Regions from separate parts of the Micromonospora sp. NPDC000089 genome, predicted to be linked through region 1. Evidence: riboswitches for the same ligand, from Rfam matches in the RefSeq annotation. Region 1 holds a riboswitch; each other region holds the start of a gene.
The links. A riboswitch is a leader RNA that binds a small molecule or an ion and turns the genes downstream of it on or off. The one in region 1 is predicted to bind cyclic di-AMP.
Positions count from the first base shown of each region.

Region 1 (2,192 bases):
CCGCGCCGTGCGCCTCGGTGGCCTCGTGCCGGGTCTCGGCGGCCGGGGTGACGGGGTCGCCCAGCCGACCGACCCCGAACGCCGCGCCGAACACCGCCACGAGGCCGAGGGCGAAGCCGCCCAGCCTGGTCGCCGCGTTCATCGTCACCCCTCGGATTTCCGGTCGTCGCCGGTCACGCCGCCACGAGGTCGTAGCCGGCCTCGTCGACCGCGGCGCGCACGGCCTCGTCGTCGAGCGGGCGCTCGCTGGTCACGTCGACCCGGCCGGTGGCCAGCTCGACCCGCACGTCGGTGACCCCGGGGATCGCGCCGATCTCGGCGCGCACCGCGTCGACGCAGTGCCCGCAGGTCATCCCCCGCACCTGGTAACTACCGGTGGCCATGGCAACTCTCCCTCACCGTCGATCATACCCCCCAGGGGTAGGTCACCAGCGACGGTAACATACCCCCAGGGGGTACGCTATCCTGGTCGGCATGACCACACCGAGCACCCCGATCCGGGGCTACACGGCCAGCAAGGAGCAGCTGCTCGCGCGGCTGCGTCGGGTGGAGGGTCAGGTCCGCGGCATCGAGAAGATGGTCGACGACGACCGGTACTGCATCGACGTGCTCACCCAGATCTCCGCGATCCAGGCCGCCCTGGACAAGGTCGCGCTCGGCCTGCTCGACGGGCACGCCCGGCACTGCATGCGGGAGGGCGCGGCCGAGGGGCGCGCGGACGAGATGGCCGCCGAGATGATGGCCGCCGTCGGCCGGCTGATGAAGCGCGGCTGACCGCCCGCTCGCACCGGGTGGCCGGGTGGACACCCGGCGTCGCGCCGCCCATCCGCGGTGAACCGGCCGGCCGGCGCGACCGTACCCAGTCCCGACGCGTTCGCCGCCGCCCGCGCGACGGCCCGAGCCGGGAAAGGAGCACGCACACCGGATGATGAGACTCCGCTGCGTGACCGTCGACCGCCGCGCGCCCGACGATGGCGTCACTGGTCACACAACGCCATTGCGAAATAACGCTTTTGGTCGGGTTCTGGGCGTAGATCCGCAGTCCTCTTCTCGGGTAACGTCGCTGCCGGTCACCGCCGAAGGCGCGCACCGGCGTCTGCGGGGCCACCGCCCAATCGCCGCACGGCGAACCGGGGAACCAGGTTTCCGGGGTGAATCCGCGCCAGCGGTAGGGACCACTTCCGTCCCGAACCCGTCAGCTAACCCGGTCGGCGGTCGAGGGAAGGGAAAACTGTGACGGCACCCCTGCGCCGCTGGTGGACACCGGCGGTGGCCGTGCTGGCCGCGCTGACTGTCCTGGTCGGGCCGACCCCCGTGATCGCGGCGCCCTCGCCCCCGGCGCCGTCCGGGCACGAGGAGGACGACGACCCCAAGCTGCTCACCGACGTCATCGAGCTGCGCAACCGCGAGTACACCAAGGCCAAGGCGCAGCTGGCCACGTCGAAGAAGCGCCAGTCGCAGCTCGCCCTCGAGGTGCGCCGGGCCCAGGCGGAGCTGGACGAGCTGAAGCCGCTGGTCAACCAGATCGCCGCGCAGTCGTACCGCACCGGCCGGATCGGCGCCGCCGCGATGCTGCTGGAGAGCAACGCTCCGGACTCGTTCGTCAAGCGCGCCTCGGCGCTGGACGAGCTGAACATGGTCAACGAGCAGAAGCTCGCCAAGGTCACCGAGGCGAAGAACCGCGCCGAGGGCGCCAAGCTGGCCCTCGACGCCGAGGTGCGCGAGCAGCAGAAGCTCACCAACGACATGGCCCGGGAGAGCCGCGAGGCGGAGAAGGCACTCCAGCTCGTCGGCGGCGAGGGCTTCACCGGTGGCCTGGTCGACGCCACCTCACCGGTGGCCCGGCCCGCACCGGGGCGGTCGTCCGACGGCAGCTGGCCACCCCAGTCGCGCAGCGTGGACGACCCGACCACCTCCGGCACGATCACCCCGCGCACGCTGCACGCCTACCAGGAGGTGCGGCGGGCCGGCTTCAACCGGTTCGCCGGCTGCTTCCGCCCGGGTGGCCCGTGGGAGCACCCCAAGGGTCGGGCCTGCGACTGGTCGTTGCAGCGCAGCGGCTTCTCACCGTGGCACAACGACGACACCCGGATGTACGGCAACAACCTCGCCGCGTTCCTGATCCGCAACGCGGACCGGCTGGGCATCTACTACGTCATCTGGAACCGGCAGATCTGGTTCCCGGCGACCGG
Region 1 covers NZ_JBIAZT010000019.1:60,761-62,952, forward strand. The annotation lists gene ACFY3U_RS25390 (hypothetical protein) at 1-142, opposite strand, end outside; gene ACFY3U_RS25395 (heavy-metal-associated domain-containing protein) at 174-383, opposite strand; gene ACFY3U_RS25400 (metal-sensitive transcriptional regulator) at 475-774, shown strand; cyclic di-AMP (ydaO/yuaA leader) riboswitch at 1,099-1,229, shown strand; gene ACFY3U_RS25405 (coiled-coil domain-containing protein) at 1,234-2,192, shown strand, end outside.

Region 2 (2,192 bases), on a different contig from region 1:
CGCGCTGTGGAGCTACCGCGCGGTGGAGGTGGCGATCCCCTCGGCCGACGGCGACGGGCGCCGGCTCCCCGTGGGAGCCGGCGCCCGTCGGACGAGCCGGGATCAGGCGGAGTAGCCGCGGGTGGCGATCCAGTTGGCCAGGTCGATGGTGCTGATCCAGTACGCCGGCAGGCTCGGGTCGGCCGAGTCGGCGATCCGGACCGTCCGACCGTCGTTCTTGTACCCGACCACGGCGATGTAGTGGCCGCCGGGGAACGAGTGCCAGCCGCCGTCGACGTCGGTGGCGTCGCCGGCCACGTTGGCCACCACCGCGCGCTTGTCGGTGATCGCCCGGACCACGTCGGCCTGGAGGCGGTCGATCTGCGCGGAGCTCGGGGTGCCCTCGAAAGTCCGGGTCCGGTACGGCTCGCCCTTGACCTCGGCGTTGAGCGCCTTGGTGGTGTCGAACGCCGAGTTGGTGCCCATCTCGGTGGTGCCCATGGCGGCGGCGAGGCCGTCCTGGGTGCGCTCGATGCCGGCGGCGCTGAGCGCGTTGCGCACCGCGGCCGGGCCGCAGTAGTAGTACGTGGTCTGGGCCTCGTAGTCGTAGCTGAGGACCTTGGACGACGGCGGCTTCGGCGCCGGCTTCGGGGCGAGGTCCGGGTCGGCGGCCTTGGCCTTGGTGGCGGCGGCCGACGGGGACGGGCTGGCCGACGGCGTCGCCGGGGGGCTGGCGGACGGGACCGCGGCGGGCGCGCCGGCGACGATCCGGGCCTGGCCGCGGCTGGCCACGTCGTCCAGTCGCGGCGCCACCTCGGTCATGGCGGCGGGGGTCGGCGGCCGGGACGCGTCGTCGTCGGCGCCGGCGACCAGGGCGGCGGTGCCCGAGGCCAGCACGAGGGCGGCGGCCGAGCCGGCGACGACCTGGTACGACCGCTCGGTGGCCAGGCGCCGCAGCTGCCGCTTCATGAGGTGCTTCACGGGTGTTCCTCCACGGTACGAGGGCGGAGCGGGCGCGCCGGAGCGGCACGTGGCGGATGCGCCACGCGCGGAGTCGGGGCCGGTGCGGGCCGCTGGCGGGGGATCGCCCGGTCAGGAGCCGGACGTCGGGGCGGATGTCGGAGTCAGCGCGCGGGTGCGCGGTGGACCGACGACGACACCCCGGTACCGAGGTGGGGGAACCACTGAGGGGTGGAATCGAACTGCACGGAATGGAACTCCTTCCGACACCGCCGACCGGGTTAGCTGACGGGTTCGGGCGGGAAGAACGCCCTACCGCGGGCCGTGGCCCGCGGATTCACCCCGGGACTGCGTGGGTCCCCGGCTCGTGTCGCCACGATTGAGCGGGTCGGCGCGGCGTCGCCTCTTGCGATCGGAAACCGCACCGGACCGGGGCGACATTACTGGCCGGTCGGGTCCACGCCAAGGCCCACCAGCTGCGGAAACATGATCGTCGTGCGCAATTTCCGGGGCAGGATGGCACTGGCGTCGCTCGATCGGACGACGTTCTTTTCCGGTGTCACAGGGTCGGCAAGCGGACAGCGTGGTGGATAGCACCGATGATCGTCGCGATCGATGTCACCGACCGTCACCGGATGACCGGTTCGGTGCCGACGTGACCGGGCTCACCGAATTCCGGGTAACGATTCGGCCAGCTTCGGCGAACCGGGCGGCCGCGTCGAGCCGCCGGCCGGCGTAGGACGACGCGGGCGTCAGCCGACCCGGGCCGGGCGGAAGCGGGCGGCGCGGGTCGCGGCCACCGGCGCCGCAGCGGGGCGACGCGCTGCCACCAGGGCCGGCCGCAGCCGCAGGGCCGCCACCGTCGCCTCCGCGGCCAGCGCGCGGGCGGAGTCGGCGGCGAGCTCCGCGTCCCGCCAGGCCGCCCGCTCCCGCTCGGCCGCCGCCCGGTACGCCCCGAGCCGACCGTCGCGTACCGACCGGGCGAGGAGGGCCTCCTGCTCGACCGGGTGCCGGCGGGCATCCCAGCCGTCCCGGTGCGCGACGACGTCCCGCAGCTGCGGCAGGGTCAGCTCGCCCCGCCAGTGCGCGGCCACCGCGACCCGGTGCAGCCAGCGCTCCCGGGCGGCGTACTCGGCGGGGGTGCGGGGCGTGCGCGGGGTGGGCAGGGCGAGGGTCCCGGCGAACCGACGCGCGGCGGTCTCCGCCTCGTCGTACGCCGCCCAGGCGCTGTCGGCGTCCTCCTGGGCGGCCAA
Region 2 covers NZ_JBIAZT010000004.1:333,026-335,217, forward strand. The annotation lists gene ACFY3U_RS11125 (C39 family peptidase) at 103-960, opposite strand; cyclic di-AMP (ydaO/yuaA leader) riboswitch at 1,195-1,335, opposite strand; gene ACFY3U_RS11130 (hypothetical protein) at 1,692-2,192, opposite strand, start outside.
Region 2: another riboswitch for cyclic di-AMP. It lies ahead of ACFY3U_RS11125 (C39 family peptidase); the one in region 1 lies ahead of ACFY3U_RS25405 (coiled-coil domain-containing protein).

Region 3 (2,192 bases), on a different contig from region 1:
ACATGACCGGCCCCTCGCAGGAGCTGGGCGCGCTGCTGGTGAGCGCCAAGCCGAGCACCCTCACCGAGCAGCTGACCATGCTGGACCGCCTCGCCGCCAAGGAGCACAAGGACGTCGAGGGCGTGCTGGCGGTCCGCCGCAAGTACGACGGCGAGAAGCAGAAGCTCGACGCGCTGATCGCCGACCAGGCCGCCCAGGAGAAGCTGCTGGCGACCAAGAAGACGCAGATCAACGCCGAGATCAAGCGGCTGCAGGCGGCGATGCCGAAGACCACCGTCAAGGTGGACGGCTGCCCGACGGTCAACGGCGTGGTGAGCAGCGCGGCGCGTACCGCCATCCGGACGGCCTGCGCGCAGGTCGGTGACCCGTACGTGTGGGGCGCCACCGGGCCGAGCTCGTTCGACTGCTCCGGGCTGACCCAGTTCGCGTACAAGGCGGCGGGGATCTACCTCACCCACTTCACCGGTGCGCAGTGGGGCGAAGGCAAGTCGGTGTCCCGCTCGGAGGCGCGCCCCGGCGACCTGGTCTTCTTCTTCAGCGACCTGCACCATGTCGGCCTCTACCTGGGCGACGGCAAGATGGTGCACGCGCCGCGGACCGGTAAGCCGGTTCAGGTCACCAACATCGACTACATGCCCGTCGCGGGCTTCCGCCGGGTCAGCTGACCCGTCTGGCAATGGCGTGGGCCCCGGCGAGAGCCGGGGCCCTTTCGCCATCTGAGAACCATCAGTACGGAGCGTCACGGCAGGGCGGGTTGCGGATCGATAACGGTCGTCTCTACTCTGGTCCTTCGTCGGCCGCCATGAGGTCCGTCCATCCCGGGCGGTAACGGCCGGCACCGCCGAGTCGCCTCCGGGCGAGCCGGGGACCCAGGTACGCCGGGGTGAATCCGCAGCCACTGCGGTAGGGCGCTCCCTTCCCGCCCGAACCCGTCAGCTAACCCGGTAGGCGGTCGCGGAAGAAGGAGCACCGAAGCCCGGTGGCACACCATGCCCCGCGGCGACCGTCGCTCCGGTCGACACTCGTCGGCCGGCGCCCGGCTGCGCCGCGTTCCCGCTGGTCCCGCTGCACCGTCGCGCTGGCCGCGCTGGCCGGGGCCGCCGTCGTCCTGACCGGCGGCGCCACCGCGGCGCACGCCCAGCCGTCGGTCGCCGAGATCGAGAACCAGATCGACCAGGACTGGAACCGCCTCGAGCCGCTCATCGAGCAGCACAACGCGACCCGCCAGGACCTGGCCGTGAAGCGCCGGCAGGCCGCCGCGCTGGCCCGGCAGATCGAGCCCCTGCAGCTGAAGGTCGACCTGGCGATGAACCAGGTCGGCGGGCTGGCCGCGGAGGCGTACAAGGGCGAGCAGGTCTCCACGGTCAACGCCCTGCTGGGTAGCCGCTCGCCGAGCGAGCTGGTCGGCGAGCTGGAGCTGCTGGACCGGTTCGCGTCCCGGCAGCAGCGCGAGGTGCGCACGGTGGTCGAGCTGCGCGACGAGCTGGTCGCCAAGAAGGCGCCGCTGGACGAGATGGTCGCCCAGTTGGCCCGCACCGACGCGCAGCAGGCGGCGAAGAAGAACCAGATCAACGCCGAGATCGCCAAGCTGCAGAAGCTGCGGCTGTCGGTGTACGGCAACGGCGGCGGCGGCCCGCTGCGGCCGGCCCCGTGCCCGGCCGGCTATCCGGGTGGCCCGGCCGGCGTGGCGGTGAAGTTCGCCTGTGCCCAGATCGGCAAGATCTACGTCTGGGGCGCCGCCGGGCCGGACAACTTCGACTGCTCCGGCCTGACCATGGCCGCCTGGGCGAAGGCGGGCGTCTCCATGCCGCACAACGCCCGGGCGCAACGGGCGGTGACCGCCCGGGTGAGCCGGACCGACCTGCGCCCGGGTGACCTGGTCTTCTACTACAGCGACATCCACCACGTCGGCATGTACGTCGGCGGGGGCTGGGTGGTGCACGCGTCCCAGGCCGGCAAGCCGATCACCATGAAGCGGGTGGACGACGGCCAGGTCAACAGCTACGGCCGACCGGGCTGACGGCGGTGGCCGGCGTCCGCCGTACCAGCGGGGGCGCCGGCCCCTCGGCGGCCCGCGGTCAGCGGGTCGGCCAGGTGCGCCAGTTCTGCCAGGAGCGGCTCGGCGTCGGCCCGCGCTGCCCCTGGTAGCGCGACCCGTAGACGGCGGAGCCGTACGGGTGCTCGGCCGGCGA
Region 3 covers NZ_JBIAZT010000003.1:177,771-179,962, forward strand. The annotation lists gene ACFY3U_RS07420 (NlpC/P60 family protein) at 1-665, shown strand, start outside; cyclic di-AMP (ydaO/yuaA leader) riboswitch at 830-966, shown strand; gene ACFY3U_RS07425 (NlpC/P60 family protein) at 980-2,020, shown strand; gene dcd (dCTP deaminase) at 2,079-2,192, opposite strand, start outside.
Region 3: another riboswitch for cyclic di-AMP. It lies ahead of ACFY3U_RS07425 (NlpC/P60 family protein); the one in region 1 lies ahead of ACFY3U_RS25405 (coiled-coil domain-containing protein).

Region 4 (2,192 bases), on a different contig from region 1:
ACCGCGCGCCGCGGGGCCCCGGCCGGATGACGGGGTCCCGCGGCCGTGCGGGGCGGTGCGACCGGCGTACGACCGGCAGAATGCGGTCATGCGGGGGAGTGCGGCACGGCGGGCGATCGTCGGTGCGCTGTTGGCGTCGGGGCTGTTGCTGTCCGGATGTGCGGTCCATGAGGCGGCGCCGGGCGACGCGGAGCGGTTGGCCCGGCAGCAGGCACGCGACCGGCTGGACGAGCTGACCGCCGCTATCGACCGGGACCGTCCGTGGCAGGCCGACGAGTTCGGCCGGCTCGTCGCGGGGCGGGACCAGGTCGAGCTGGTGGCGCTCGACGGCACCACCCGGGGTGCGGGCGACGGCGTGTCCCTGGTGGTGCGCACGCACGGCGAGGCGACCACGAAAACCTGGGACGGCGCCGACGACGGCCACGCCGAGGTCGCGCTCTGTCATCGGCTCCGCTACCGGAGCGACGCCGTCGATCCGGTGACCGAGGTGGAGTGTCCGGCCGGCGCCCCGGTCACCCCGCGCCCCGCGGCCACCCTGCCGGCCGGCGTCGACGAGCGGCTGCGCCGCGAGCTGCCGACCGGTTCCGCCGCCACCGAGGCGTCGGTGGGCGCCCTGCTCGACCGGATGCGATTGGACCCCCGGGTACGCCGGGACGTGGCCACGCTCGACGGCCACATCGGCCTCGCCCTGCGCGCCGACCGGCGCGGCTCCTGCCTGCTGGCCAGAGTGGTGGGTGACCGGGTCGAGGTGTGGCGGCCGAGCGCCGTGCAGCTCCAACCGGGAGAGTTGAGCTGCTCGGCGGAGACGGCCGCGAGCGGTCAGGGGCAGCGTTCTCCGCATTGAGGCGGGCATTCTCCGCTCCTGTGGACGGTCCGCAACTCGGGGCGTCCGGTCGTCGCCTGACCGGGTGAAGAACTTCACAAGAGGTGGGCAAAGTGCAGAAACGGCTCCTAACGTCGATCCGGTCCGCCATCGCGGACACCACGGTCGGTAACGCCTAATCCATGCCGCCGGCCGCTGGACCTTGTCCCATGGGCATGGAGCGGGGGACCCAACGTTCCTCGGTGCACGTCACCTCGGGGTGAAGCCGCCAGTGGCGGCCGGGCTCCTCGGCCCGAACCCGACAGCTCACCTCGTCGGCGTGGAGGGATCACAGATGGCAACTCGATACATCGCCCGTCACCGACGGGTCAGCTCGCGCCGCGTCGCCGTCGGTACGCTCGCCGTCGGCGCGGCCACCGGGGTCGCCGCGGTGCTCGCGCCGGCCGCTCCGGCGAGCGCCGCCAGCGTCAACTGGGACGCGATCGCCCAGTGCGAGTCCGGCGGAAACTGGCACATCAACACCGGCAACGGCTTCTACGGCGGCCTGCAGTTCACCTCGGGCACCTGGGCCGGCTACGGCGGCAAGAAGTACGCCGCCCGCGCCGACCTGGCCAGCCGGGGCGAGCAGATCGCGATCGCCGAGAAGGTGCTCGACGGTCAGGGCATCGGCGCCTGGCCGGTGTGTGGCAAGAAGGGTGGCTCGACCAAGAGCTACTCGTCCGGCTCGGAGAAGTCCGCGCAGAAGTCCGAGCGTTCGGAGAAGTCGGAGCGCTCGCAGAAGTCGGAGCGGGCGCAGCGGTCGGAGCGGACGCACAGGTCCGAGCGGTCCGCGCGCACGGAGAAGGCCGAGCGCGTTTCCACGAAGTCGAGCCGAAGCGAGCGGCCCGCCGCCCCGGCGGCCAGCGGCGACTACCTGGTCCGCACCGGCGACACCCTGTCGGAGATCGCCGACGCGAAGAACGTCGCGGGCGGCTGGCAGGCGCTGTACGAGCGCAACAAGCGCATCGTCGGCGCCGACCCGGGCCTGATCTTCCCGGGTCAGCGGCTCAGCGTCTGACGCACCACACCCTCTCCCCGAGGGCCGCACCACCCTCTCCCCGAGGGCGCACCACGGCGACGCCCGGCCGGTCCACCGGCCGGGCGTCGCCCCGTCGGAGGGGCCGCCAGAATCCGGCAGGTGGCGGCGGGTCGGTGAGCGCCGGGGAGGGTTCCGCCGGGCCGGCGCGGGGTACTGCGGGACCAGGGGCAGGCCGTCGGTCGTACGAAGGTCGATGTGGTCGGCGTGACGGCGGATAGGGTTGGCCCTGGTGTGCCGGGAAGTCTGGTCGGCGATGGATGACGCGACCCCTGCCGACGAGGAGTTTCCGTG
Region 4 covers NZ_JBIAZT010000009.1:15,064-17,255, reverse strand. The annotation lists gene htpG (molecular chaperone HtpG) at 1-1, shown strand, start outside; gene ACFY3U_RS17725 (hypothetical protein) at 89-844, shown strand; cyclic di-AMP (ydaO/yuaA leader) riboswitch at 986-1,158, shown strand; gene ACFY3U_RS17720 (transglycosylase family protein) at 1,158-1,880, shown strand; gene nhaA (Na+/H+ antiporter NhaA) at 2,190-2,192, shown strand, end outside.
Region 4: another riboswitch for cyclic di-AMP. It lies ahead of ACFY3U_RS17720 (transglycosylase family protein); the one in region 1 lies ahead of ACFY3U_RS25405 (coiled-coil domain-containing protein).